Pseudobacteriovorax antillogorgiicola: one gene and its partner. The protein of the gene in region 2 interacts with the protein of the main gene of each other region in a pairwise test. Links are inferred from orthologs where the notes say so. Each region holds a gene or a part of one and is shown on either strand. Other genes may lie near its edges.

Region 1 (14,972 bases), on a different replicon or contig from region 2:
ATCACCACGATTTGCCCTGGTTTGATGACACTATCAAAGCTCATTCCTCGTCTGGCCCGCGCGATCGAGCTTTTAAAACTAAAGGTACGGCCACGCAGTTCGTCAATATTTACAAGGTTTGCGAGTATCTTGCCCTCACGATTCAATGGGACCTTTTGTTGATTGATGTAAATGGCACCCTTGTCGAGATAGTATTTGTTGCGGCCGATAAAGCTCATATGGGGGATGACCTTATCATCCCGAACCCTAATCAAGGGCTCTACTAAACCTTGGCCATGATAAATGGCGTGACCTAGGTTGTTGAGAGCTGGCGCGATGTTGCGGTGGGGGCCATAAAGGCTTGCAGGACGAACTGTAAGCCACTCCAGATCTTCGTCAGACTCTTCGAGAATGCTAAATCGCCCTCGATCCACCGCTTTGTGAAGGGAAAAAAGAGCTTGGTCCAAAGCTATCGGAGACTTGCCATGGATTGGTGTTTCAGTTACGTAAGCGGCGCTGACGATGGGAATATTGATGGCTTTTATAGTCTCATTGAAGTGCTTATAGCCATCTCCTTGGGGTGCGCTGAATAATTTATCGACGTAAATAACTGACGGCCCAGACTCAGCCATCCCTTGCAGGACATTAGCCCATTCGGTGATCGTCATATCGCTGCGATTGAGGAAATCCACCGAAACATCATCGAGGGCATAGATTTTAATCATGGGATGGAGTCTTGGAGATTTGCCAAGTGCGGAGCGAGTGAAAAAGTTAATGGGTGATGAAACGGTGTTCTGAACGATGGTGTAAACATTGCTGTAGACAAGCAAGCTGAATAGGCTGGTAATCACCAGAGCGATGATCAATAGCCAGCGAAATTTTAGCTCATTTTGCACAATACGGTGTTGCATGAATGTCTCCAGTCACTCACCTTGTTTTTTCGGTTAAATGGTGGCAGGCTGGAGGGCAATTCTTGCCCAGTTGTGGATAAGACTATCTACAATCTACAAACCTAGTAAGAAGAGTAAAACCTATGATCCTTCGTTAAGCCTAAAAATAAACCTAGACGGCGGACTTCATGTTCAGTTCTAATCCACCTTGCTGTGATATCAGTTGATAATAAATGAATTGCGCGCCTTTGTCGTTTCGTACCACGATGTTGTGCTCAAGAAGGCTAAACTTCTTAAAGGCCGCCTGCTTCTCAGGAGGCAGGGCCCGGTAGACGGTGTCCTGGAGAATCACAATGTTCGATTGAACCTTGAGCGCTTTGAGTACTAGCTTTCTCAGTTGTTCGTAACGAGTCGCTAGCACGAGTCCGCGACCAAAGAGATCATATTCGATTGGGGGAGATTTTGGGTAGAATCCCTCGACGGGGCCATAGGCGATCCCCAACCCGCAGTAGACGGCTTGATCATAGTCGAAGGCTTCAAGTCCCTTACAAAAGGCTTGCAAGAAGTCTAGAGCGAGGTCGGACGCTGCCACAAAGATGTTGTCATGAGGACTTTGAAAGGGAAATCCTACGGTACACAGAAAACCATCGCCCATTTCTTTGATCCGAAAGGCATTGGCTTGTAGGGGCTGTTGCCGATAGTTTGCCATCATGATCTCACCGCATTCGGCAAAAACCGCCCGGAAAAAGTCCTGGGTACCAGGTGCGGCAATCAAAGAGCTTCCAGCAATGTCGAAGCTGATGACGCAGGCGTCCCCAGAGCCTATGGGCATGCTAGCCTCTAGTGGCTGTCCAGCTTCCATCAGTTCGATTTGGTGAGGGTAAAAAACCTTTGCCAGCTGTGCATAGCTATGATTCATGCTTTCTAAAACGTGAACTCGATCCTTTTCGGTGTTGGCGATTCTGATGGCTATCGCATAGATCATGATCACATTCTCCAGCATTCCAGCATACCATAGGAAGTGCTCTGAAAATTGAGGTAGAAAACCCCGCCACACCAGAGCTTGAACCACCGATCCAGCTAACATGACTCCAAAACCAACGGTATAAATGAGTTGGTGAGACTTGCGCTCCTGAATAAATATCATCAGGGCTAAAACTAAGCCAAGGACCGAACCTAGGCTGACAGTTACCACCATGATCCTAGTCAGGGCAATGAGATTGAATACGGCCAAGGGTAAAACCAGAAAATCAATGCCGACAACTATAAGCATGGCTCGACGAAAAATTGGGTGCCGTTGATCGATATCCAGAAAATCGAGGCTGAATAGGGCGATCATCATCTGGCAAAGCACCCCAGCAGCCATGAACCAGTGATCAGCGTGTGGCAAGGGAAACATGCTCCACTGAACGGTGGCTGAAAAAGCAAAGGTCAAAATATAGGCCGAGTAGAAGATATAGACACGAGATCGATAGACAGTAAATAGTATGGCATTAAAGAATAGGCTCATGGCGAAGACGGCGATAACCACGCCCCAGTTTCGCTCATAACTCATCATCCTATGGTGGAGTGCGTCTCTATTATTCCAAAAAGTCCAGGTTTGCCGCAGAGGGCCTTCGATATCCTTACGAATATAGATGGTTGCTGTAGTATTTGCTTCCAACTGGACAGGAATGATTCGTTTGCGAAGGCTATCATGAGGGTATAGTTCCCCAAGGAGTTGCTGGTTCTTGTAAACTTGAATTCGAAGGTTTTGAATGAGGTTATCAAAGATGTAAAACGTCCTGGGCTGGTTTGCAGAGTTTTCAAACTGATATTTTGCCCATAGAGTCTTGGCTGAGAAGCCGAACGAGTTGAGGTCTCGGTCGCTCCTGAAAAACTTGGCATCAGAAGAACGAACTTGGTCAAAGCTCAATTCCCCAATAAGCCAAGAGGCTTCAAGGCCGAAGTTTTGGCCATTAAAGCTTTCATGGTTGATTGAGATGGGCTCAGCGCCAAGGAGCTTGCTACTGAGCACTAGCCAAAGGCCTAGTTGTTTGATCATCGCTCTGCTTCGAAGTCTCCCGGTTGATGTCTCGGTCGTCTTCGGATCTATCCCTGCAATGCCAATAGGTAAGACTTGCCCTTCACTTGGACCTATGACTTACACGTGATAGTGGTGAGGCTTTTGTGACTTATCGCAGCCTTTGACTATTTTTTTAGCCTAGGCCACAAGCTTTTTAGGTTTTTTGGTTATAGCTTCGACTTCTTGGGATTGATCCACCAAGGAAGCCATAGTCTCAGAGATACTATGCACTCCCTCGGATTGCTCTTCGGCCGCTTTGGTAATGGAAGCCATGAGGTTCTTTACAGTTCCCACCCGATCTACAAGTTCTGTAAGAATTTCGTCGCACCGTACAGCAAGTTCAACACCCTTGGAGACCGTGTTGCTGCTACGATTTGCCAGCTCGTGGACTTGTTTTTGTGAGTTTCCCACGATGGTATGGATTTCCGTCTGGCTTCTGTCCAGTAGAGCAGAGATCTCACGGGCGGCATTACCGCTCATCTGTGCGAGGTTGCCGACCTCCTCCGCGACCACTGAAAAACCTTTACCTTGGTCTCCCGCACGAGCGGCTTCCACGGAGGCATTGAATGATAGAAGTTTGGTCTGGAAAACGATATCATTGATAATTGTAGTTTTCTGAGAGATATCCTTAATGATAGTCATGATCGTTTCGATATTTTCGTTGCCAATTCTCACCTGTTCCACTACCGAAACCACAGCACTCTCGATTTCCTTCATGGACTGTTGCATCTGACTCACTCGCTCCCGACCTTCCGTAGCGATTTGGTGAGAGGTTTCAGCCTCCTTTTCAGATGCTCTAGCATGACCGACATTCTGATCGACTGTTTCTAGTATTTGATTCAACTCACCCACAGTAGACTCAACAGCTTCGCTTTGACGGTGGATCATGTGATCCATGGCTTGGCTCTTGGTCTTTAGCTCATTGGTTCGGGTTTCGACAATCGATTCCAGGTTTTTATTGACCCCTTCGATATTTTTGAGGAGAGACTTGTTTTCGAGGTAGGTTGAAGCGAAAAGACTGCTTGCGACCACCATAATGCAGCTCGTTGCAATGAGCGTCCCAAAGAAAATGAGGCTCACCGATTGGATCAGACCTAGGGCGAGGAGAATATCATGGATGGAACAGGCAAACATGATGAATTCCCCAAGCAACAACGGTACAGCAACACGATTTTTACGAGCTGCCTGAACCAATACATAGATAAACTGGTAGGAAACAATATTTGCATAGATAAACAAAAACTTCCGAACCCCAAGAAAAGCTTGGTGGTGGAAGTCGATGGCAAAGTAGACAAAGCATGCAATCAGGACTCCATTGACCGTGAAGTTGAGGCGGTTGAACCATGGATAGAAGCGATAGAAAAACTGGGCGAAGTAGCCATGGAACATAGCCAAAGAACCGATTCCGGTATAATGGAGAATCTGTAAGGTTTGCGGGTCGACGTGACGAATAAACATATCGCTGGGAAAGCCATAGAATGGAAATATGGACACTCCTGAAAGACCAGCTATGAGGTACAGCTTAGATTTTACTTTAGCGTAAATAAGAAGAAAAAAGAGTCCAATGGCCCCAACTACAAAAGCGGAAAGGCTGCGAAACTCACCGCCCCAAAACTGGTAGAAGGATACATAGTCATCTTGGTTTTTGTAGGACAGCATAGTGAAGGGTAATTGATACACTCCCTTCATGAGGTTTGTGGTGATGCGAAAAGCGATAACCTGTCTTTCTTGGCTTATGGTAAATATGATGGGAATTGGCTGGATCGAAAAATATTTCTCATAGGAGTTGGATGAGCCTCGTTGGTAGATTTCCTTACCATCGAGAAAGACTTCCACCCCACCCATATAAGCATCCAGGAGGATCGTCACCTTCTGACCGATCAATTCGGGGGCAAACACGAAATTACCCCGATACCAACCTACCATGTAAGGGCTCTGCTCGGGATAAGCCTTCTCCCAGCCTCCTGGAGTCATCACCGTTGTCCACTGAGATGTATCCGCCTCTGGTGACGCGTGACTTGGCTGGTCCGAATTGGTAAACAGCCATCGGCCAGTTAAATCAAGGGGCTCACTGAGATCCGTAACTTTGATCTCGCACGAGAAGCAGTCTTGTTGTGGCTCTGCGACGAGGCGCGTGGAGTAAACCACTAAGAGAATCATAATGAATCTAAAGCATGTCATGCGTAAAAAGCCCTTGCCTAATTCTTCCATTGAGTTGTCGGAGTCTGGATTGCCATATTTAGGTGACTTGCTGATTCTTTGTTAAAGGCCTAGTTATTTCGATGGCTTCAGGTGCGATGTCAGTGAGGGGAGTGGCTTGTTTAATTAAAAAATTAGCCCTCATCAAATGATCATCATGCAATATTTAAAAATAACCTTTGTCCGATTTTTTAATGGGCTTCCATGCAACCCTGTGATTCCCTGATAACCGAATCTGATTGAGGCCTGTGTCAAATTCTGTTATCACCGAGCCATAGTTTTTCTTGGGATAAAGGATCTCTTATGAATGCAACAACTCTAAAATCACTTCCTGCTTTTATAACTAAAGAACCAAGAAGTTTTTCTGAATCTCTCATGGCGAACTCCATTAGCATTAAAGACCAAGGGATTTGGTTGACCGTTGGTGAGGCTGCGCAGATGGTGGCCCCCGATCATAGCCGTGCCTTTGGTGGTAATTTAAGGCAGCCTAATTTTCGTCGTTTAGTAAAAGCCGCGATCGCCTATACCCTAGGCGCAGGGCGCCATAAACTTGACCTCGCTCTGGCTGCCAGTCAGCAACACTTCAGCGGATTCACGGACGCCAGCAACAAATTTGATCGTGAGCAACGAAGCATTCTTGAAGAAATTGTCAGGGATATCGAATTTCGTACTCACCCTTTAGAGGAAACACAACACTGCCAGCTTGAGTTGGAAAATGTTCATCTCTTGTACGAAACTCAAGCTGTGTTACAGGCAGTTCCAAGGGATCTTCGCAGCTATATTTTGTGGCAACTTGGCCATGGGGACTTGCAGCAAATTACAATGTACGATGGTCGCCCCATCCCTAATACACATGCACGGGTCGAAGGCTTATCGTCAGCAATTCGAGACTTTGCTCAGTATGTCAAGCTTCCATTGGCCGATGCGGTGATTGCTTGGCAAAATGGCCAGAAGGCGCGGAGTGATTCTCTAGAATCTGAAACCAGTGACATTTTTGAAGAGAAACAACGGGCGATTCGTGAGTACTTTGCGACGGCAACTCAGGATCTCCTTAATCTTAACGAGCCCTACAAGCAGCGTTCTGTTGCGATTGTATTGTCTGGCGGTGGTGCAAAAGATCCGATGGTCGTGGACTGTTTGCGACAGGAGATCGAAAGTGGTGGTCATTACAAACTATTTGCAATCGATCAACTTCCTCACAGCACGCCCGAGCTTCAGGACCCTGTTTTTACCTGCGTTCAAGGCTTGCTTAAAACAGCAAGCCTGGCTCTCGATATTGGCAATTCGTCCTTGAAAACGGGCTTTGTCAGTCGCGAAACCGATGAGCCTTACAGGCAACCTATGATGCAGGATAATCTGTTTGGACAGGTAAGCTCTACAGGGATGGCGTAATGATGACTGAACAGCAACTGATTATTCGAATCGCGAACTCGGGTCGTCAGCAGGATTTAATTGATATCTTGCTGACTGAGGACGAATCTCAGTTGCCGTTCTCTCTACCAGATTTAGTCACGTGGCCTACTGGCCAGCGAGCCTGCTCAGAAAGGGCGATTCTACTAATTCGTGCTGGCCTGCGATACTTGGAAGCTAAGCAAGAGCAAAACCCCGAAGTACCAAGGGCCAAGCTAAAAGAGTGTGAACCGTCACCTCAGCCGCAAGCAGTGGCTAACCCACCAAGCCCGGAGCCTCAAGTGATGCAACCAGCGGTGGCTCCCCAAACAAAACCAAAGAGCGAGGTCAAGGCTGGTCGTACGGACTTTGACATTTCCCTATTCCAATAGGAAGCTTTGCGATGAAGCGCTATATCAGGCAAGAGACTTTGGAAACCATAGCTCGCTTTATGAAGCTGTGTTTTCTTGAAGAGGAAGATCAGCAAGGTGTGGCCCGGCTCGTCAGCGTTCACAACGATCACCAAGAAGCGCAGCAGGCACTAGAAAGGCGGTATCAGGGATTCGCTTCGGAAGCTCATTTCGAGGGCTCGCTTCGCGAGGTTTTAGCTTATGTTGCTCATCGTGAATTTGACACCCGGTTTTCCTGGCCGTTACTTCGCGTCTTGAGTAGTCAAGACGTTTTGGAATACTATGGGCTTTCGGCTTTTTTAGATCTGATGCCGATGCAGGAGTTTCCTTTAAGTTAGTCTTTGGTAGGAGTCGTTGTGGATAAGGTTGTCGTTTTGAATCCCCATGCTGGAGATCACGATCGAGATCTAGAATCTTGGAAAGAATTGTTACCCTGGGACATCAGAGTAAGTCAGGAGCCGGGCGATGCTGGGCGTATCAGTCGCGAACTTGCGGAAAACGGTGTTCCTCAGATTATTGTAGGTGGTGGTGATGGCACCATTCGGGAAGTCGCTGATAGCCTAATGAGCCTTGCGAAAGAGAAACGTCCTCAGCTCGCTGTTCTACCATTAGGCACGGCCAATGACTTTTGTAAATCTATCCATATTGGTCCTGAATTAGAAACTGCGATCAAGGCTATCAAGGAAGGTCTGTCGGTTCCGCTAGATGTGATTCAAGTAACCCTTAATGATAAAACCTTCTATGGGATGAACGTCGCTTGCGTAGGGTTTGTGCCCGAGATGACCAAGCGCGTCAGCGGCAGCGATAAGGAGCTTTGGGGTTCTTTAGTCTACGCTTTGAAAAGTGTCGAAACAGCCCAGGAAAGTCGGTGCTATCACCTAGCAGCTCAGCTTGATGGTGAATCCTATGAATGGGATTCATGGAATATCGTCTTGGGCAATGGGCGATTTGCAGGCGGGGGAGTTCCAATTGCTCCCGAGGCAGAACTTGATGACGGATTGCTGGATGTCTATGTGTTTAATGGTGAAACAAAGCTCGACTTTTTGGTCGAGGGAGTTCTGTCGCTCCTTGGGCAACATAGCCAATCCGTAGGAGTGGAAAGCCTAAAAGGCAAGTCATTAAAACTGAACAGCGATCTGTCGTTACCCATTTCGCTGGATGGCGAGCTACTGGGTGAAGGGGACGTGGAGTTTCAACTCATGACAGGTGCTTTAGATGTTGTGGTGGGTCAAAAGACCCAATGAGGCGTATATCTCCTTGAAATGTTTTAATATTTAGCTGGGTTGTTTACCTACTTACAACGTAATTAATTTTCTTTCAGCAGACTCTCACCCGCGAAGGCTGCCGCCACTCAGGCCCCCGCCACAATCAACTTTAACTCATTAAAGTTTGTAATATCAGTGTTATAGCTCACCTTGCGAGGCTCCGTCGGGGCTAGCAGACAGCGTCGTTTGCAGCCTCGATGACTCGTGCTGTTCGAGTAGGATGGCATGCCCTTATGAATATTCGAAAAAATGGTATTTACCATCACAAAAATGACAATTAATATCGGTGTGGAATTCATCTTGTAAAAATGTCTTAGCGACGTTATTTACAGTTTGGGAAACACGATAAATCTATAACATGTTGAAAAATAAATTAAATTAGCTTATCCCAGATGGGCAGACATAACGAGTGTGGCGGGATTGAATTAGGAATTCCTAGTTAAAACAGCGCAGTATATTTTTTTGTAAACGTCACAAACATGGGAACGTACCTTGCAAACTCTAAGGCAGAGATTGCACGATCTCGCAACAACAAGTTGAATGTGGCAGCAGGAGCTAATAAATGGATGAGTTGATAAAGAAGTTCTGTGATTCTTACTCCCTGACAAATAAGGAGCAAAGTATTGTCTTTGCACTCGTGTCGGGATACGCGCAAAGTAGCGATCTGGCAGAAGAGTTTGGTATCTCTGAAAACACGGTGCGGGTTCATATCAAGAATATAAACGCCAAGCTCCGGACCAACTCGAAAGCAGAGATCTTATCCAAGTTTGTACGCTATTTGTATACAAGCTTAAAAGGTCCCGAACTTGATGCTAAGGATACGCCCTACCTCCAATCCCCTCATGGTCAAAATCACCTCGAAATCTAGTCCCAATTCCTATCGCCAGCCTCTCTATGGAGGCTGTCTTAAGGCGTATCAGTGCTAAGCAATAAGAGCCTCTCCTTGTGGGAGGCTTTTGCTGTATCAATGGCTTGTTCTAGGCAAGGTTTCCCTATCAGGTAGATTCGCTGGCAGTCGAAAGAAAGACGAAATTCTTTCGAGGAGTGATGAATATGTTTGTTGTTCGGCGGTTTTTTCTGCTGCTTTGCTTATCCACGCCAGCTCAGGCCATGCATCTGGGTGTTGGGTTTGCAAGCCACACCTCGGGTAGGATGGTGCCTTCTTTTAATGGCGGCTTTGGCTTAGGTAGCAGTTTACTTGTTAGTGGTACCTCCTCGGGAGTCGCAACCAAGGCCTACTATAGCAATCAATACTCACTTAGCTTTCTCTATCGGTTTGACTTTGGCAAACACTGGTTTGGCCAACTCAAAGGTGGGATGGGAGTGGGAGCCACTTACGGCACCAAAGCAGTTGCTGCGAACCCGGATGCAGATGAACAAGATGGAGTCGAGTCAGAAGAACAGGGTGATGTTGATTCAGGGCTTGGGCCTGCGTTTCGCATTGCTTTCAATCCCTTTTCTGGATTCTACATTGGTTTGGACTATGTGCTTGCCATTGGCCCAGGAGCCATCGGTAATGGCTGGGGCGATGTGGGGATGTTTGCCTTGGGATTGGAGATTTAGATGATGACTTCAATCCTAAAAAGTTTCGTTCTTAAAGGCCTTGCTCTACTTTTTGTGTGGTCATCACATTCTACAGCCAGAGCATCAGCAAGTACGTCTTCTGTGGTTCTTCACTTGGGGGAAGCTTTCAGTCCGAATCACTTTCGTCTCAACCTTAAAACCTTCGATATTGGCTACGATGGCAAGGGTGGAGGCTTATACTCCGGGAAGCGTTTATGGAAGGGAAATACCTACGGCGGGGCTGGGTTCTGGGTCGGGTTCTCCAATGACTTTGGGCTATACGGAATGCTTGGTATGGACTGGACGGCCTTTGGTTTTTTACTGACATCGTTTGAATTTTATAGCGTGGGGACCGTGATGGGATCGACCTATGCCATTGCGCAGTTGGGAGTGGGGTTCGAATGGTAAATCAATATGTAGCTCAGGCTTTGTGTCTTACTGTGATTATGATTTTTTCAAGTGGCTTTCGGATTCAACAGGACCTCAAATGGGACATCAATGAGAATGACCCCACCGTCTGGCTTGATGTCGATGCTGCTGTTCTGGCTTTTACCTTTAGCAATAGCGATTTTGATGACGGCTACGATGCTCTCACTGGGGTTGCCGCTGAGAATCAAGCCCGTGTCGTTATCCAAGAAATCATCAACGATTATAATAATATATCGACATCGTACCTTCGTCTCGCCCTGCCTGATGCTCCGGCAACAGAAGACAGTGCGGTATCCACTTTTGATCTGCCAGGGAGAACCATAAAGATTGTATTTGGAAGTCCTTCAGCATTGGGTGCCTCAGGCTATGCCACTTACTCAGGTTCCGCCTATATCGACGAATGTACAGTAACCCTTTCTGAGACTGCCCTTAGCAGTGCTCAGGAATTCAAAGCGACATTGACACACGAGCTTGGGCATTGCATGACCTTGGATCACACCCATGCGGATCGGGACTCCATTATGAGCTACAATCGCACTTCTGGCATGCATCGCCTTGGTGTTGATGAGAAGATCGCTATGACTTATCTCTATCCCACAGATGACGACTACGCTGAGGAAGTGGCGACTTTGGGGCTAAGCTGTAGCCGACTCTGAAACCGACCCCGATACTCATTCTGCCTAGCCTGCCCCTCGATTAGGCAGATATGAGACCAGCTATAAATGGGGATTCCAGCCTCCCGATTTACGGTGTCGATTCTGTAGCGTTCACCTCTAGAGAACAATTCCTAAAAAGTTATCCCAAAATATATTTTCTAAATGTTCTTTTTCAATCATAACGGCAACATCCCAAAGGGGATGAAGCACATCAAAATCCAGTGTTTTGTTTAGATTCGACTGGCTTTGGTAGGCTGGAGCCTGACCCAAAAGCCCGTTGCAGAACGACAAAATACAAGGTGTTTGAGTAGGATAACTTTTTAATATCAGATAGGATGTTTAACCTCCCATCTGATCCTCTTTTACCCTCTTACTCGATCCTGATCCTAGGCGAGATAGCCGCCGTCCACATTGAGGATGGTACCTGTGGTATAGGATGAGGCTTCGCTTGCCAAATACAATGCTGCACCAATCATTTCTGATGGCTGTGCAACGCGGCCCTGGGGAATCAGTGGCAGAATCTGTTTGAGGATAGATTCGTTCTGAGTGATGGCAGACGCAAATTTAGTGTCTGTCAAACCTGGAAGTAGAGCATTGACGCGAATTTTAAGCCCTGCTAACTCCTTTGCGAAGACTTGAGTCATGGCGATAATGCCAGCTTTAGTGATCGAATAGACGCCTTGCATGGGGGCTGGTCGAACGCCGTTCACAGATGCTACATTAATTATGCTGCCCCCACGATCTTTCATAAGCAAAGCCCCTTGCTGGCACATGAAGAAGCTGCCTTTCAAGTTCACATCCATGGTTTTATCGTAGATTCCCTCATCGACTTCGATTGCAGGGCCAAAATGGGGGTTGGTGGCAGCATTATTGACCAGAATATCCAGCTGGCCTACCTGATCGCGAACGAAGCTAAACAGCTCTTTGATGTCGCTCATCTCCCCTGTGTTGCAGGTTTTTATGAGAGCCTCACCGCCGTCTTTTTGAATTTTATCCTGTACGACTTTGAGCCCATCTTCCTTTCGGCTTACAAGAATGACTTTGGCACCAGATTTTGCAAAGCCCTGGGCAATAGCTTCGCCAATGCCACGGCTTGCGCCTGTAACCAAGGCAACCTTCTGATTCAGTTCAAACATAGCGATCCTTTCGAGTCTAGTATTGTCCAGTAGCAATGGAGTGTTGACAGGCTTTTTCCAAGCCTTTGACGCCATGGATCAGTTGGCCAAAGCGAGGGTCTTTGGTTTGGCCAAGTGAAAAACGATAATAGATTTGCTGAGCAATGACAGCTAAACGAAAGAGGCCGAAAGTGTAGTAATAGGAAAAGTGATCCACATTCAGCTGACGTTGCTCGCCGTAATAAGAAACGATCTCGCGTCTGGTGGGGTAGCCCTCCAGATGACTAGGAAGTGTTCGAAATGCCTTCATAAATTCGGGGTCGTCCCCTTGTACCCAGTAGGCTAGGGAATTACCCAGATCCATCAAACTATCGCCAACTGTAGCCATCTCCCAATCCAATATGCCAATCACTTGGCAGGGATCTTCTGGATTGAAAATGATATTATCGAGCTTAAAATCATTGTGAATGAAGCTCGTATGTGATTCTTTGGGCTGCTCATCTTTAAGCCAGCTCATTATCTCTTCATAGTCTGGGGAGTCGTCGGTTCGCGCAGCTCGATAGCGCTCAGACCAGCCTGCCACCTGGCGAGCCACATATTGTGCGGGGTCCGATCGCGATTGCCACTGGCTTGCGTCTAGCTTATGGAGTGCGATCTGTGCATCCAGCGCAGCAAAGCCCTGTCGTCTTCGATCTTCAGGGGGAAGATCGAGGTCTTTGGGCAGGTCTCGACGAATAATCAACCCCACTTTATTTTCCATAATATAGAATTCTGAGCCGATAATGCTTTCATCATCGCTGTAGAGAAGGGCTTTCGGGGCAAGGGGGTATTTGTCTTCGAGAAAGTTGAGGACTCTAAACTCTCGCTTCATATCATGAGCCGTTTTGGCTTTGGTTCCATTGGGTGGCTTGCGCAATACAAAGCTTTGGCTGCCTTGTGAGATTCGGTAGGTAAGGTTCGAGAAGCCTGATGGATACTGCTCAATGGTGATGGCTTCCCCTTCGTCAAAGTCGAGACTCGAATTTGCAAGGAACTGGCGAAGCTTGCTTTCATTCAATTCTTCACCGGGCCTGACATTACTTGGCTGGTCGTTAAGTGTCATCGTTAACCTTCGTCTAGTTTATCTATGATTTTAATGGATCGTTGGCGATGCCTGTCGAGCCCCTTGGGTCACGGTTTCGATCAGGCTCATGATCTCCTTATGGTACTGCCGTAAGGAGACTTTTTTCTGACGGTACTTCCAACGTTTCATATACCAATCTTGGATCAGAGCTTTAATCATTCCGGCAAAAATATCAAAAGACATGGATTCGTGAATGAGCTTCCGTTCTGCGCTCCTTTGCAAGCAATCCAAGATCATAGCTTCCACTTGCAGCGCTCGGTCCAAGGTTTTGCGTCGCGCACTCTCAGGAAAGGAGCGAATCTCCCTAAAGCAGAAGTAGAACCAAGGGTGCATGTCTTCCGCAAGTTGCAAATGATAGTAGATAAGTGTGGACAGTCGATCCATGGGGTCGTGGCGATGATCGAGATAACGCTGGAGGCTATGCCAAACAACGTCTGCTCCGTGGTCGATGATCATAGCTAGGAGGGTGTCTTTGCTACCGATATAGGCGTAAAGGCCCCCCATACTGAGGCCAGTTTCACGGCATAAGTCTCTCAGGGATAGGCTCGAAAACCCCTTGTGGAGACAGATGGTGATGGCCGACTCCATAATGATCGGCAAGTTCTTATGAAGCAGCTTGGTCTTCTTGATAGCGATGTTATCCTGATAATTGTGGATAATAGTATCGAGGGACGAGCGCTTTTGTAGAATCAAGTTTTCTTTGAATTGATCTGGGCCCACATAGGGGGCGATATCAACGATGGTCATGGAGTACCCTCTTGGCGATGCTTAATTTGTGAACTTCATCCGGACCATCATAGATCCGTGAGGCCCGCTCCTCCCGATAGTAGAAGGAGATCACTGTTTCGTCGGTCATTCCTAAGGCGCCGTGCACCTGCACGCCTTTGTCAAGGACCCTTGCTAGCACAGAGGCAACGTAGAACTTGATCATAGAAATCTCATCTTTTGCACCATGACCTTGGCTGAGCTTGTAGGCGGCGTCCAAAACCATCAGCCTAGCGCTGTGGATATCGCACTTAAGCTCTGCGATCCAAGACTTGATCACGTCGCTATCCGCCAGACGTTTGCTGCTGCTGATTTCCCTCGACATCGCACGCTCACAAATCATTTGGAATACTCGTTGGCAAATGCCCAGCCAACGCATGCAGTGGTGAATTCGCCCTGGGCCCAGGCGATCTTGAGCAAGCAGAAAGCCACGACCTCGCTCGCCAATAAGGCTTTCGTCTCCCACAATGCAGTCCTTGAGACTCAATTCTCCATGACTAAAATACCCAGTGCCTCGGTGCCCCATGACGGAAATATTCTGAACCAAGTGAAAGCCCTCTTGGTCTGTCGGGACAAGAAACATACTGGCTCTTTGATGGGGGGAAGCTTCCGGATCTGTGACCGCCATAACAATGCAAAATGCAGCACCGTCGGCAGATGTAGTAAACCATTTCTCACCGTTGATACGGTAGCCACCATCAATTTTTTCAGCGCGGGTTTTAAGAAGGGTTGGGTTGCTGCCCGCTGTTTGGCGTTCTGTCATCCCAAAGCAGCTGCGTAGCTCTCCCTTAACCAGTGGATCTAAAAAACGCTGCTTCTGTTCTCGGGAACCCCATTGGTGAAGTAACTCGATATTGCCTAAATCGGGTGCTTGGCAGCCAAAAATGTAGTGGCCAAGGGGCGAGCGACCAAGTTGCTCAGCAATATATGAAAATTGGTAGATATCAAGAGCTTTACCTCCAAACTCTTTGGGTAGACAAAGCCCCCACAGGCCATCGCCTTGGACTTTGCGGCGAAGCTCTTGAAGTTTCTCCCACCACTTGTCATTCCAATTATAAGATAGAAATTCTTCTTCCAATGGATATAAGTTTTGTTCTATAAAACGAGCAACTCGCTCGCAGATA
Region 2 (14,997 bases):
GCTTCAGGGGATCAATAAGCGCATCGTGAATCAGGGCCAAATCTGGACTCCCGCACTGATATTCTCCGAAACGGACTTCGTTGACCTGTCTTCTGAGATCCATGATTTTGCCGACAACAACTGGTACTTCGACATCCTGAACCCTCTGCATTTAGAGTCTATGCCGATTCGCGTTGCCAATCTTCTACGTATTCATGACCACCTTCACGAACTCTGGCGCTACAAGGATCAGCTCGATACTATGCAAGAACAGATTAATGAGATAGAGAAGAGACTTAATGTTTGAAAGGGTCCTATGTCTTACATCCCTCCTGACTCACTGCAAGGCCGAAATCTCATCGCCCAATTTGTTCTTTCGTTGAGAAAGAGCGGCTTCGTACTACCGTACCGCGAGTATCAGTACATTGACCAGTGGCTAAAACTTGGCCATGAAGACGAGGTGCTCTTGGTTTTGGATGAGGTCTTGCCGCCTCTTTTCAAAAAAGCGGAAAACCACCGCCATCCGCCCAGCTTGCGATTTGTCCATCGAGAAGTCTGTCAGAAAATGCGAGGTCTGAAGCAGCGGGCTCAAAGCAGGAAGGAGTGGGAGAATGAAGTTTCAGAAACTTGATGACAACACCTTTGATCAAGCCTTAACTCAAAGTAAAAAACCAGCTTTGGTTTATTTTTGGGCACCCTGGTCAAAGCCATGCGAGTCTTTCACGGACACCTTGGAAGAACTCCAGACCAACTATGACCAACGGCTAGAAATCTTTTGTATGAACGTCGATGAAAATGCTAACATCCCTGCCAGCTTGGGGGTTAGCCATATTCCTATGCTGGCCCGAATCAATCACGGCCAGATCCAAACATCGCTAATGGGTCGCCAAGCAAAAGTTAAAATTCGCGAGTTTGTGGCAAAGGTAGTCGATGAAAGTTGAAACGAGCCTAGAGCGTGGAGATCTTGAAAAAAAGCTTATCAAAGACGGTTACCAAACCATCGTTGGAATCGATGAGGTTGGTCGCGGCTGCTTAGCAGGCCCCATCTATGCTGCCTGTGTAATTTTAGACTATAAATCTCTGTTTCAATTACCCGAATCACAACTTAAACTTATCCGCGACTCTAAGAAGCTCAGCCACTTACAGAGGCAAAAGATCATACCGGTAATCGAAGAAATCTCGGTCGAGCATCATGTTTGCTCGTCATCTGTCCGGGAAATTGAGAGCTTGGGAATCGTCGATGCCAACTTTCGCGCTATGCGTCGTGCCTTGAGACTTTGCCAATCCTCCCCGGATATTCTCTTGCTCGATGGCAATGCTAAGCTACCCCGCTACGGGGGACAGCAAATCACTGTGGTCGAGGGGGATACCTTGTGTTTTGCTATTGCTGCCGCATCAATTTTAGCCAAAGAAGCCCGCGACCATTACATGAGAAACCAAGCTAAACGTTATCCACAGTATGACTTCGATTCCAATGTTGGCTATGGCACGAGGAAGCATATGGATGGCATTAGCAGTCATGGCATCTGCCCTATCCACCGGCGGAACTTCGCCCCCATCGCCAAGTACGTCGATTCAATAGCTCCATGAACCACAAGGGCGCGTTGGCTGAGGAGAAGGTTTCAGTTTGGCTTGAACGACAAGGCTGGAAAACATTGGCCCGCAACTACCGTCACATTGGCTTCGAACTGGATATCGTCTCAGTTCAGGGCAAGACTCTATTGGTCACGGAGGTCAAATCCCGCCCCTCTATTCATGATGAGAACGACTTACGCCCCGGCGATTACCTCACTGACCGGCAAATATCTAAAATTAAAAAGGGAATAGTACATTTCCTATCAGAAGTGCTGCTCGACATCGATAGTATACGCATGGATCTGGTAGTTGTTATGGGTATGAGGCAAGATAAATTAGCCCGATATAAAAATATCAGGCTCAATTCACTTTCCGACTAGGGAAGAACAGGTCTTACTTGCCGCGAGGAATGTAACGACTCTTAATTCTTGCAGCCTTACCAGAAAGGTTGCGGAGGTAGAACAATCGAGATCGTCTTACGATACCTGATGCAAGAACCTCAATTTTGTCGATGTTTGGTGAGTACACTGGGAAAACCCGCTCAACACCAACGCCGTTCGCACCAATTTTTCGAACTGTGAAGCTTGATTCAACTCCACCTTTCTTATAACGAATGACAACCCCTTCAAAAGCCTGCACGCGGAATTTATCGCTGCTGCCTTCTTTGATCTTGTAGTGAACCTTAATGGTATCACCAGAGCGGAAGGTAGGAAGATTTGGCTCGTTGTCGAATTTTTTCTTTTCGAATGCTGAAATGATACTGTTTTTCATGAGTCGAAACCTATTTTTTCTCTAATCGCACGCTATTCTGTTTGATCCTCAGGATCCTAGACCCCATTTCGGAATGAGCTTTGTTACATGACTTGCCTGAACCCGTCAAGAGTTTACTGAAAGAATCCCTCAAATCACGCCAATTAGGCTTGCATTGCTTGCTCGTAGAAGTCGGGCTCTCCACTTACATCCTGAAATAGTTCGTAAAGATCTTCTCGATCGGATGTAGACATCTTGGCACGAATCAGAGGCATAACCTTTTCAGCCATTAATTCCGTGTAGGAGGTCAAAGCAGCTAACAAGGGAGCAAAGGCCTTTTCCACGCCATCAATACGCGATGAGCCTATCAACTCGATATCTCGGATCATGGTTTCCAGCTTGTCTAGGGAGTCCTGCGCTAGGGAAGCCAGATAACTACCCTGATGGGACAATTCCAAAACCTCTGGTAGCAAATAGTTCTTATCGAGGGCGCTTCTACTGAGAATCTCTCTCTTCAAAGCGGTCCATTTCTGTTCGCGGGTATCTGGGCTAGCGTTGAGCAGTTCACCAGCAAGCCCTATGACTTCCTGATTCCAAGTCTTTAAATACTGAAGCACATCCATACTAACCTCCACGGTGAAGATTTTGAGTCGATCGGATGCCAAAATGGCTTTTCTGGAATAAGTTGTTGGCTAGATATAATACAGGCTCAAACCACTTACAAGCCGATCTTTGGGGACTTTTAGCGGCCTAAAGATGAGAACAGCATGAATTATTTTCGCCGTAGAACGCTTGGTTTGTAAGACATGATCGATCGCACGTAATGGATATCCCCCTGTTCACCGGTCTTATTGACTTTGTCAATCAGTTCATTGTTGGTGAGTATTGACAGGTCATTGAGAGATAGGTTTGGATTTTTTGCAGGTGCTTTAGGCTTCTTGTTAGAGAAGCCCTCGCTCATAAAGAAGGCTAAGCTCCAAATATCATGAGCTTTTAAAGTTTTCTGATAGCTAGACATGGCCGTTCCAGATGAGCCAATTAAAATAGTGTTAAAGTAGGAATAGGGCGACCGAACGCTTTCTTGAAACTGCTTCCTCAAATCCTTTGGTGGCGGTATCATTGGCAGCGCTGGATTCTTCGTAAATCGTCCGTCGCCACCACCAGTAGCGCCATGACATGAGGCGCATTGCTCTCGATAAAGTCTTTCACCATGAGCTTGATCGGGAATCCGCGCTGGCGAGGTAACCATCCTATATAACTCAAAGGTAAGCTGCCTTAGCTTTAGGAAATCAGCCTTTAAGCTAGGGCTCGGCTTTCCTTTCGCCCTGTAGGCTGCGTATGCTTTCACAAATCGGTCCTGTTTTTTCTTACTCAGCTTGCCCTTGATTTTGTCAAAGAGAGCATCCATTTCAGACACTCGTTGTTGGTGGCGCTCTGCGTCTAATCGATCATCAACTGTAAATTCAAGAAGTTGTAGCCAACGCCGCAAATTATAGGTGTGCTGTCGCTTTTGCTCTTTGGTGTCACGAGCTGAAAGGCTCGTCCCTAAACTTATAAGCACTAGGAAAATGCTAAGTCTCATGCTGCGGTAAACCGTTGGTTAAAATTTCGTCAACTCCTGCCTTGATCGCCATGTCCACTTCTACATTCCTTTCGGGAAGGTAGGCAAGGACACGTCCACCGCGGGATCGGTATTTCTCAACAAGCTTCGGCTTGAACAAGGGAATCCCACAAAATGACGGCGGAAGAGCATAAACCCGATTGGGCTTTACTCCTGAAAGGAACGATGCTCCCAGAAGCATACTGAAGCCGGCTCGTCGACACTCCGACTCCCGAGCTAAAGTGGTAGCTCCAGGAAATTTTGTCAAGAGGAGTCGGTCGTGCTCAGCACTCCAAAGTAAGAATCGAGCATGAGCGAGAAGCCAGTGCTGAGCGTCGCGATCGCTAGCCCAGGCCGCGAGTAATTGGATGCTTCGTTCGGCGCTTTCTGGCTTGATATCGAAAATCCAGTTATATGCTGCGTATTCAGTCAAAAACTCCTCAAGAGACATACCAAACTGTCCATCAACCAACTGAGTTTCTTTGAACTGCACCAGAGTCATATCCTCGACACAAATATCCCGACCGGCTGTACGCTCCATGGAGCTGTCATGATGCAAGACAATGTGGCCATCAACTGTGGTTCGCAGATCGGTCTCTAATGAGGCAAAACCAGCTTCAAGAGCTGCATCGAATGCCGCTTTGGTATTTTCCACATGCTCCTGGTGAAATCCTCGGTGACTGATCCAATTGATGGGCGACATAGTGGCTCCTAGAGGTTGCGAATACGACTTATAGAACTCGTTATACTTTTTCACTACAATGTGGCCTGCAGCGCCTTCTAGAGGTGCAACGCTTCATTTCTCCACCATTACTGACGACAGTCAAGTGTAATAGCGAGACTCGATTCCATATAAAGGTGCAAACCGTGGCAGATACAAATACTAAATATCAAAGCTGGAAAAAACTTGCAGAGAAAGATCTTCGTGGCAAACCCGTTGATGAGCTAACCCGAGAGACCCCTGAAGGCATTCCCATGAAGCCCATCTACTTCGCCGAGGATCTGGAGCAGCGGCCTCACACGAACACCGTCCCAGGGGAAGCGCCGTTCACGCGAGGGCCGCGGGCGACCATGTACACAGGAAGACCATGGACCATTCGCCAGTACGCTGGCTTTTCCACAGCAGAGGAGTCGAATCGCTTCTATCGCAAGAATCTTGCCGCCGGCCAGAAAGGCCTTAGCGTAGCCTTCGATCTTGCGACCCACCGAGGTTATGACTCGGACCACCCGAGAGTGGTCGGCGATGTGGGTAAGGCAGGGGTTGCCATCGATTCTGTGGAAGATATGAAAATCCTCTTCGACCAAATTCCACTCGATCAAATGAGCGTTTCCATGACCATGAACGGTGCCGTGATTCCGATCATGGCTGCCTACATTGTTGCTGCTGAGGAGCAAGGTGTCAGCCCTGATAAGCTATCCGGTACGATTCAGAATGATATCCTGAAAGAATATATGGTCCGCAATACCTATATTTACCCCCCCGACCACTCCATGCGCTTAGTCGGAGACATTATCGCCTACACCGCAGAAAATATGCCTCGCTTCAACAGTATATCGATCAGTGGCTACCACATGCAGGAAGCGGGTGCGAACTCGGCTATTGAACTCGCCTTCACCCTTGCTGACGGTATTGAATACGTGAAAGCCGCGCTGGCAAGGGGCCTCGACGTCGACCAGTTTGCTCCGCGACTATCATTCTTCTTTGCCATTGGCATGAACTTTTACATGGAAGTGGCCAAGCTCCGCGCTGCGCGAACTTTATGGGCCCAGATGATGGGCGAATTTCAGCCCAAAAACCCCAAGTCCTTGATGCTACGCACCCACTGCCAAACTTCAGGCTACACCCTTACTGAGCAAGATCCTTACAACAATGTGATCAGGACCACGATTGAGGCTATGGCTGCATCCATGGGCGGAACCCAATCACTCCACACCAACTCATTTGATGAGGCCGTTGGACTTCCTACTGATTTCTCCGCTAGGCTAGCCCGGAACACGCAATTGATCCTTCAAGAAGAAACTGACATCACCCATGTGGTAGATCCCTTCGGCGGCAGCTATTTTATGGAATCGCTCACCCAAGATCTTATCGATAAGGCTAAAGAGATTATCGCGGAAGTGAATGAGATGGGTGGCATGGTAGAAGCGATCAATACCGGCTACCCCAAGCTCAAAATCGAAGAAGCAGCCGCCCGCAAGCAGGCTCGGGTGGACAGTGGCCGGGATGTGATTGTTGGCGTTAACAAATATCAAACCACCAGCAAGAGCGACTATGATGTACTCAGCATCGATAACACCCAAGTTCGTCGCCAACAAATTGAGCGACTCGATGCCTTAAAATCCAAGCGCGATCAAGAGCAGGTTAGCCTGGCTCTAAAGAATCTGGAAGCAGGGGCGCGCTCCAATGGCAATATTTTAGAGCTTGCCATTCCTGCGATTCGCGCCCGAGCAACCATCGGCGAAGTTTCCGATGCCTTGCGGTCAGTGTTCGGTGAGCATCAAGCTGCGGTGCAAACCGTATCCAGTGTCTATGCAACGGAGTACCAGGTGGACGAAAACTACCAGAAAGCCAAAGATCAAATCGAAGCCTTCGCTCAAAACGAGGGTCGCCAACCCCGTATCCTCATCGTAAAGCTAGGGCAGGACGGCCATGATCGTGGTGCTAAGGTCATTGCCACTGGCTTTGCCGATCTAGGTTTCGATGTGGACATGGGTCCCCTGTTCCAAACCCCCGATGAGGCAGCGAAACAAGCCGTTGAAAACGATGTCCACGTGATAGGTGTCTCATCCCAAGCGGCAGGCCATCTCACCCTTGTCCCTGAACTCATTGCCAGCTTAAAGAAACAAGGAGCTGGTGATATTAGGGTAGTCGTTGGTGGCATTATTCCTGAGCAAGACTATCAGCAACTTTTCGATGACGGCGCCGCCGAAGTCTTCGGACCAGGTACCCCAATTCCCGTGGCTGCACTCCGAACGCTTAAGGCGATTGGAGCGCAGGGCTGATGACTGATAATCTGTTTGAGCGGCTTCTTAGTGGCGAGCGGCGAGCCCTAGGCAAAGCAATCACCCTCATCGAGAGCCAAAGCCCCAAGCACCGTGCTGAGGCCAACGCTTTGATGGACCAAGTGATGAAAGCCCCTAAACCCTCGATCCGTATTGGGATCAGCGGCACTCCAGGAGCTGGCAAATCCACGTTTATCGAGGCCTTCGGAATGGCTCTTATTGAAAAAGGCCATAAAGTTGCCGTCCTAGCTGTTGACCCTTCATCTCCTATTAGCTCTGGTAGTATTTTGGGAGACAAAACGAGAATGCAGCACTTGTCTGCCCATCCCCAAGCGTTTATCCGCCCGTCACCAGCGGGACGACACTTGGGGGGTGTTGCCAGCCGCACCCGGGAAGCCATCTATTTATGCGAAGCTGCCAACTACGATTTCATCATTGTTGAAACCGTTGGTGTAGGCCAATCTGAACATCTTGTCCACTCCATGGTCGATGCCTTCATCTATCTTCAGCTACCCAATTCTGGAGACCAGCTGCAGGGCATCAAGAAAGGTATTTTAGAGCTCGCTCATCTGATATTAGTCAATAAATGCGATGGCAAGCATGTCCAGGCCGCCAAACGCGCCAAAACAGACCTTGACCTCGCCCTGAATCTTATCTATCAGAACCGCCCAGAAGAGCGCCCCGAAGTTATCCTGATGAGCGCTCTAGAGAAAACAGGCCTTGATCAGGTATACCAGCAAATCCTCGCTCTCATAGATGGGCTCAAATCTAACGAGGAGCTTCACTCCCGACGGGCCCAACAGGCGCTTGATTGGTATCGCGATGAAGTTCAGCGACTTTTAGTAGAGCGGGTTTTCGAAAACGAGGACTTTAAGCGTCTCTACCAAGAGGCCGAGGCCAGTGTTGCGAGACAAGAAAAGTCCGCGAGGCAGGCAGCATTTAAGTTTACCAACGCTCTGATGATTGGATCTAAGTAATGTCAGAAATTTTTATTACCGAGGAAGCCAGACAAAACGCAATTACCATGCAGTCGAGCAACGACAACTTCCGTAACCTTCCACTGCGGCTGTATTTGGAAGGCAAAGGCTGCGATGGGTTTTATTATGGCGTGACCTTCGACGAGAAAACTGAGCAAGATCTCGAATTTCCGCAGGAAAACCTCTTAGTCATCTGTGATCCAGATACTCTTGAGTTTTGCAGTGGCTCAACCATCACCTGGGTTGACGATGAGCGGGGTCGAGGCTTTCTGGTCGAAAACCCTCAGCACCGAAAATTTAGAGGCAAGTTCTACAAAAGACAGGCTTGGCAAGATAAACTGACAGCGAAAGTTTCGGCTCAATCCAATTCTACCAAGCGATAGCCACCGCCATAGACACTTTCAATTTCAAGACAGGTATTACCCAATTTTTTCCGCAGCCGAGACATGTGACTATCAATAGTGCTGCGGGATATCTTAGCTCCATCCCAGACAAGCTCAGCCAGCCGCCGCCTGGAAATTGGCTTGTGATGACTACTCAATAGAAGCTTTATGATTTTAGCCTCTTTATGAGAAAGCGCTATTTCAACTTCGTTATCATGGATCACAAGCCTCATGGATTCGAAGTCCAAAGTGAATGGCTCAGCCGAAGCTCCCTGCCTTTCAAGTGCCGCCTTTATCCTAAATGGTAGAGTTTCATCAAAATGCAAAACTTCATCGTCGAGATCACACAAATTGTCTGCTACAATCAAAATACGAACACCCCGCAGACTCCGATCTTTGAGCGCGTCTAGAGAATCGAAATCCAATCCATTGACAATCAAGGCCTGGGGTTTTTCAATACTTCCCGCTATTCTGGCCAGAGTTATGAGGCTGTCGAGAGAGGCAATTGAACGAACTGCTACCGCCCCCTGAATCAGAGGCAGAATTCGTTTTCTTGATCCATCAGGTCGCTCCAAGAGCCAGACTACGCCCATATTCAACCTCACAGATCAATTTCACAGATCGAAAACTTTTTCGTAAAGCCCGAAGGGTATTGCTTGATCACAAATGGCTCGTCATCAGCGTCGCCCATCACCCCCATAACTAGATAGGTTCCTTCTTGATAAACTCCATGGTTGCCAAGATCATTGATATCAGTGGCTGATATCTTTTGCACGGTTAGTGTGCTTTCACCATCAAGCCATTTAGGAGTCAGTAAATAGGAGAATGTAGTGGTCGGGAGGAGCACAGGGTCACCAATGTGCTCGTTTTCGATAACAAAGGATTTCGCCCACAGTTGATCACCTTTCTGGTCTAAAAAACGAATTTCCATGCTAGCGTTTTCCCAAATAAGAGTATCGCCAACCACATAAACTAATAGGACACCCTCACGATGCTTGGCCATAGTCCAACTTTCTACCCGATCCTTAACCTCCTCACCTAGCTCGTAGACCGAAGGCTTCGCCTTAGATGAGCCCAAGACAGCAAACCTAAATTTAGGAAACGACTTGCCATTCCCGCCAATTCGATCTTTTTTCCACATTAAAAATAACTCTCCATCACCAACAGGAGCAGATTTTACATCACCTTCTATTTTCAAACTTGAGAGTCTTTGATAGCTCATCATTTCCTTTTTCTCGTCAATCAAAAACTCAAAGATATAGCTGGGCGAATCATCTCGGGATGAGTCCTCCTTAAGTTCCTTTGAAACCAACCAAAAACCCTTCGCAGACGGATAGACCTCTTGTCCATAAAAGTTGATACCAAGGCTTTGAGATTTATGAATGACGACATTTTTTTCTGGGTCTCTCAACTCTATGTGCTTCATCCCCTGACTGGAACTCAGCTCTATTGCAAAGAGTCGCCTCCCTCCAGCTCTAACCGTACCGAGGTAGCGCCCGCGGCCACCCCAGTTAAGGTCGATAACACCACTTTCCGTAGCAACATCTCCACCAGAGAACGGCTTAAAAGAGTGACTCCGACGCCCAGATCGATCGCGAGCGGTAACAACGAAACCCTTTTGTTCTTTTACCTGTGCCAAGGCAAGGTTAAGGATTTCAATCTCGGATCGTTTCTGAGGCCAATCCTCGCAGTCAACAGACTTCGCTTCTTGCAAAACAACCCACTCTGATTTGAGCCCGGCACGGTTTACCATTTGGCAAGATGTTGTTAAAAGACTTATTAATATTAAGAGATTACATTTCATAAAATCAGAATCCCTAAAGTTTCGTTAAACAGAGACGAAAATCCCTGGTATGGACAGGTACTTGATTGGTTAATCTATGAAAAGTGGATTGTTTTTTAAATTTTTGTATCTTGGCATGAGTCTCTCGCTTATTTCTTGCCAAACCACCGTGACCATGGATGTGGTACGCGACGGAGTCCAACTTCCCTACATTAAGAATACCGCAAACGAATGTTATTATTTAGACGAATTTATGCCTATTCCTGACAATCTTGTCTCGGGACGGAGCGGCAAATTAAGACTCCGCTACTACACCTATAAATCAGCCCTCTATAAAGACTATAAGAACAAGCATATCATTCTTTCATTTTACTCAACAGACGAGCAATGCTGGTCTCTCTTCGAAGAGTATTACGTGACAGACTGAAGAGACAAATCACCTTGCCCCCATTTTCTGGTAAAATCTATTTAGAGCCAGTCTCAAGTTTAGCCCTCTCCATTGAGAGATTGAGCCCAAGCAATTCTTAGATTCAAGAGGTTTCCATGAAACTGAGTTTAGCGATTTTTACATTTGTTATCATGCTTGGATGTAGTCATAGTAAAAAGCAACCAGAGTCCTCTTCTCCTCCTAAATCAGAGACATCCAATGATAAAAATAGACAGGTAAAAAAGAAAACTCGCTCCGAGAAACCAGCAGAAAAACCTGCAACATCTAGCTTTAGAAAAGATGAAAACGACTTATTAGAGAAGGGCAATCAATACGCCGTCGATGGATTGTATCGCGAAGCACTGCAAGCCTATAGCAAAATACTAAAGAAAAATGATACTCATACCTTGGCCCATCGTATGGTTGGAGTGATCAGCGTTAAAATTGGTGAGTACCGTAAAGCTATCAAACATTTAGAGCTTATCATTGATCAGAGAGCAGATGATTTTGAGGCCAACTACTACTTGGCAGAGGCCTATCGGACCCAAGACCGGTACGGAGACGCGATTTTCCGATATAAGGTGGCATTAACCCAAAAGCCGAATCATGTTCTTTCTCTTAAAGCCTTAGCCTGGAGCTATTACAAAATTCGCTACTACAGAGCTGCTCTCCGAACCGCTCATGTCCTGTACAAGCAAGAGCCAGATGACATGCAGGTGACTATCATTCTTGCTCGGGTCCTCAATAAAGTTGGACAACCTAAGAAGGCTATGTTGCGACTCAGAAAAACTCTTCTTAAGGCTCCCAAGGATCAGGCTCCATACCTGAAGAGTGTTCTCGGTGATGTTTACCTCTCCATTGGCAATCGAGAGAAAGCAGAGGAAGCTTATAGAGATGCTTTAAAAGACCAACCGCTTCTAGCTGGTGCGCTACTCGGCTTGGCAAAACTAACCTTACAAGCGGGAGAGCGCCCAGATATTGCAATCACCTACCTTGAGCGGGCCACACGAATCAAGCCTAGCCTCGTGGAAGCTTATTACTATCTGGGTCAAGCCTACCTCAAGACCAAGCCGAAGGTGTCGCAAAAATATTTTCAAAAATTTAACCGCCTCGCAGCAGGTGATCCAGAATTCAACGAACAGGTATCTGAAGTTCGTGAGTTTTTCCAAAAGGTAAGAAAAACACCTTCAAATAGTGAGTTGGAATCTTTGGATAGTCAGCTATAATTAAGAAGCGTGAGGTTGCAATTCACGCCATTACCCAATAGGCATTGGGGGATCTTAAATAAGCTTCATTTCTTCTTTTTGATAACTGAGTAGCGAACGTCGTGCGTCGAATAGATTTTTATAAGATTCGTAACGAACCTTAAGTCTATCGGAATCGCGGCGAGCTTCGGCAAGCTGCTCAATAAAGGATAGGTACTCAGGGTCGGTTTCAGTGAGACGCTTAAGTTTGGCTTCATTATGTTCGCCAGTATCATACTTAATCGCAATTTTAGCCTTAGTAGGGGACTTCATCAGCTCCAGATACTCTGCTCGCTTTTTAGCTTCGACGTACTCTAGCCCGACTTTGTTGGCAAGCTTGACGATCTCTTCTAAGCCGAGTTTATCAGAGGGTTTTTGGTCTCGTGAATTCATTCAAATCCTCAGTTGGACAGCCCTACGCACTAGGTATATTACAAACTGGCAAAGCCGTCTGCTAATTTATTCTTGCAGCATTTCAGTCACTTATAAACCAAATCCCCTAAGTCCTTATGAAGACTTAAGGAATTTGAAAAATTTACCGATACGGGGGGAGTGGTGTCAGGAGAGTTGCCATGAGGCGATAAAGGACGTAAGGAGGCTTCTTTGTCTGTCGTTGATCTAGTCAAACCTAATGATTTTTTTAGGGACAAGGTAGGAGATGCGGTCGATGGGCTCAACATTGATCTCGATGCCGATCTTGAATTCTATCTTGTCAATCTGCTATGCGAATTCATTCAACCTCAAAACCTAATCCTTGGCGATATTGACTTACTCGATACGCCCTTAGCTCTCATCTATAAAGAGGCCCTGGAGTCTAGTCCCCAAATGCAGCTCAAGGTCTATAAAAAACTTGGTGATATCAGCCTCTATATTGCTGGATATTTCCAGGCATCCTTGAGCCGTAAAACAGTAGGCCCTGGCTATTATATATCCATGGGCTCTTCGGCATATCAAAAGATGTCTTCGATCATGCAGAGACGTTATAACGAGCTTCATTTCACCGAAATGTACTCGAACCTATCCCGCGAGTTCAAGACTCTGGTCAGCGTTGTCACAAGGATCGCAGGCGACCTGCCTATAGAAAACCACAACCTGCTTAAGATTTACGAAAAGTGGTGCGACACGCAGTCAACGACCTTGAAGACCTTCCTAGAAAACGAAGGCCTTTCTCCTGATTCGGTCAGCTTCAAAAAGATCCAGTAGTCATCAACAAAAAAGCCCAGCAACAGGCTGGGCTATTAGCGATATATTAGGGTAAATCCTAGCGCTGATCGATGGGCTTATAAGCCATATCTGTTTCACCTACAAATATTTGGCGTGGTCGACCTATCTTAGTCGCAGATGATTCGATCATCTCCTTCCACTGAGCAATCCAGCCAGGAAGGCGACCTAGAGCAAACATGACTGTAAACATATTTGTTGGGATGTTGAGCGCCTTGTAGATAATACCAGAGTAGAAGTCGACGTTTGGATAAAGCTTACGCTCTACAAAATAGCTATCTTTCAAGGCTTCCTCTTCCAAGCCCTTCGCTATGTCAAGAAGTGGGTCTTTGATCGAAAGCTTCTCAAGAATTGTGTCGCACGCCTTTTTGATAATCCTCGCACGTGGATCGAAGTTCTTATAGACGCGGTGTCCGAAGCCCATGAGTCGGAAAGGGTCATTTTTGTCCTTAGCTTTGTCCAAAAACTTCTTGTAATCGCCACCGTCATCCTGAATCTGCATGAGCATTTCAATCACAGCTTGGTTGGCACCACCGTGGAGTGGTCCCCACAGCGCACTCACTCCAGATGCGATGGACGCATATAGATTCGCTTTTGAGGAGCCAACCAGGCGCACAGTCGAAGTCGAACAGTTTTGCTCGTGGTCAGCATGAAGAATCAAGAGAACATTCAATGCTTTTGCAACTTCTGGATCGGGCTTATAGTCACCACCACCGTACATCATGTTTAGGAAATCAGAGCAGTAATCAAATTGATTTGGCTTAGAGTCAACTAAATCCTGGCCCTGGCTGACACGGTAGAAGTATGCCGCTATATTTTTCACCTGGGCAATCAACTGAGCCATGATTGCATCTTTTTTATCTTTGGAAAGATCCTGGTCCAGATACTCAGGGTAGAATGCAGACATTGAGGATAGTACTGAAGACAAAACACCCATGGGATGAGCATCTTTCGGGAACTGCTTCATGAGGTTCTTCACCTCAGCCTTTGTTTCGCTGAAAGAATTAATCTTCTCTTGAAACCAAGTGAGCTGATCACGATCGGGCAGTTCGCCATAGACAAGCAAATAAGCAACTTCGATGAAGTTAGACTTCTCAGCCAATTCTTCGATTTTATAGCCGCGGTACTTCAAGACTCCTTCTTCGCCATTGAGGAAGGTGACAGCTGAGGCACAAGATGCTGTGTTGACGAATCCGTTATCAATGGTGACAATGCCTGTTTGGGCCCGTAGCTTGGAAATGTCGAGACCCTTCTCTCCTTCGGAGCCAACCACAACCGGAAGCTCGATACTCTTGCCGTCGATACTTAATTCTGCCGTTTCGTTACTCATAATCTCTTTTCTCACTGCTGTCATGTGTCTCCTCCCGAAACTCTACTGGTTTTCATGCAGTACGAATCCCCGCAACAACCTAATATCGGCCTCGAAAGAGAGAAGTTAAAAAAATTCCCTAACAAAATTACTAAACACTAAGTTTGCTTGATATTTAGAGGCTAGGCCCTACTTGGCTCCAGAACTCCCGGAGCTTGATGACCGCCTCTCGATGCCCATCTTCGGAAAGCTTTGTCTCGATACGCTTTATTTTGCTGTCATTCTGAGGGCGTCGAATAAGCAGAAAAAAATCTTTCTTTGCAGTGCTATAATTACCATACTTCAGCGATAACTCAAGTCTCTGAAGTCTTGCGCCATCATCCTCGGGAGTCAAGGAGAGAATTTTCGACAGCAGGTAGAACTGAAGCCTTGGATCTTCCGCTGATCGTACATCAAACAGAAGTCTTTGCTGCAAAACTGTCGGTGATGCCGCCAAGACTCCACCGACCGTCATCACCAAGAGTAAAGCCCCCACTACGGCACGAGCCCGCGGAATATTGAGAGGCACCAAACGATTTGGCCTAGCCCGAATCAAAGCGTATGTAAATACCACACCGCACACTAGGCCACCCATATGAGCAGCGTTGTCGATCTGAGGAATCATAAAACCCAAGATACCGTTCGCAATTACCATACCTGAGTACATGCTTTGACGGTTACCTTTGCCAAACATCTGTTTGAGCTTC

What was found.
Region 1: the proteins of B9N89_RS01400 (region 2) and B9N89_RS12355 interact in binary tests that used the Escherichia coli proteins (3 or more experiments, as listed by UniProt). The link is inferred for Pseudobacteriovorax antillogorgiicola from one-to-one orthologs.

What each region holds. Positions count from the first base shown.
Region 1 is NZ_FWZT01000008.1:110,900-125,871, forward strand. Bases 6,450-9,232 are described here. They hold B9N89_RS12355 (diacylglycerol/lipid kinase family protein), read left to right. Parts: upstream 6,450-7,288; coding sequence 7,289-8,176; downstream 8,177-9,232. Other genes in these bases: B9N89_RS12340 (hypothetical protein), read left to right, coding at 6,450-6,525; B9N89_RS12345 (hypothetical protein), read left to right, coding at 6,525-6,914; B9N89_RS12350 (hypothetical protein), read left to right, coding at 6,926-7,270; B9N89_RS12360 (helix-turn-helix transcriptional regulator), read left to right, coding at 8,760-9,065. In the rest of the region: B9N89_RS12325 (SpoIIE family protein phosphatase), read right to left, coding at 1-890; B9N89_RS12330 (7TM diverse intracellular signaling domain-containing protein), read right to left, coding at 1,042-2,913; B9N89_RS12335 (methyl-accepting chemotaxis protein), read right to left, coding at 3,073-5,145; more of B9N89_RS12340, read left to right, coding at 5,437-6,449; B9N89_RS12365 (hypothetical protein), read left to right, coding at 9,251-9,760; B9N89_RS12370 (hypothetical protein), read left to right, coding at 9,761-10,168; B9N89_RS12375 (zinc metalloprotease), read left to right, coding at 10,162-10,845; B9N89_RS12380 (SDR family oxidoreductase), read right to left, coding at 11,232-11,981; B9N89_RS12385 (phosphotransferase family protein), read right to left, coding at 11,998-13,062; B9N89_RS12390 (TetR/AcrR family transcriptional regulator), read right to left, coding at 13,093-13,830; B9N89_RS12395 (acyl-CoA dehydrogenase family protein), read right to left, coding at 13,817-14,972. UniProt on the Escherichia coli protein: In vitro phosphorylates phosphatidylglycerol but not diacylglycerol; the in vivo substrate is unknown.
Region 2 is NZ_FWZT01000001.1:254,895-269,891, forward strand. What follows is about bases 12,140-14,947. They hold B9N89_RS01400 (citrate synthase), read right to left. Parts: upstream 14,297-14,947; coding sequence 12,983-14,296; downstream 12,140-12,982. Other genes in these bases: B9N89_RS01395 (hypothetical protein), read left to right, coding at 12,325-12,924; B9N89_RS01405 (rhomboid family intramembrane serine protease), read right to left, coding at 14,427-14,947. In the rest of the region: B9N89_RS01310 (hypothetical protein), read left to right, coding at 1-286; B9N89_RS01315 (hypothetical protein), read left to right, coding at 296-610; B9N89_RS01320 (thioredoxin family protein), read left to right, coding at 591-920; B9N89_RS01325 (ribonuclease HII), read left to right, coding at 910-1,569; B9N89_RS01330 (YraN family protein), read left to right, coding at 1,566-1,934; rplS (50S ribosomal protein L19), read right to left, coding at 1,948-2,325; B9N89_RS01340 (hypothetical protein), read right to left, coding at 2,469-2,927; B9N89_RS01345 (c-type cytochrome), read right to left, coding at 3,077-3,886; B9N89_RS01350 (glycerophosphodiester phosphodiesterase), read right to left, coding at 3,876-4,607; scpA (methylmalonyl-CoA mutase), read left to right, coding at 4,772-6,907; methylmalonyl Co-A mutase-associated GTPase MeaB, read left to right, coding at 6,907-7,884; B9N89_RS01365 (HesB/IscA family protein), read left to right, coding at 7,884-8,267; B9N89_RS01370 (winged helix-turn-helix domain-containing protein), read right to left, coding at 8,243-8,860; B9N89_RS01375 (hypothetical protein), read right to left, coding at 8,869-10,071; B9N89_RS01380 (hypothetical protein), read left to right, coding at 10,148-10,477; B9N89_RS01385 (tetratricopeptide repeat protein), read left to right, coding at 10,594-11,703; and 2 more genes.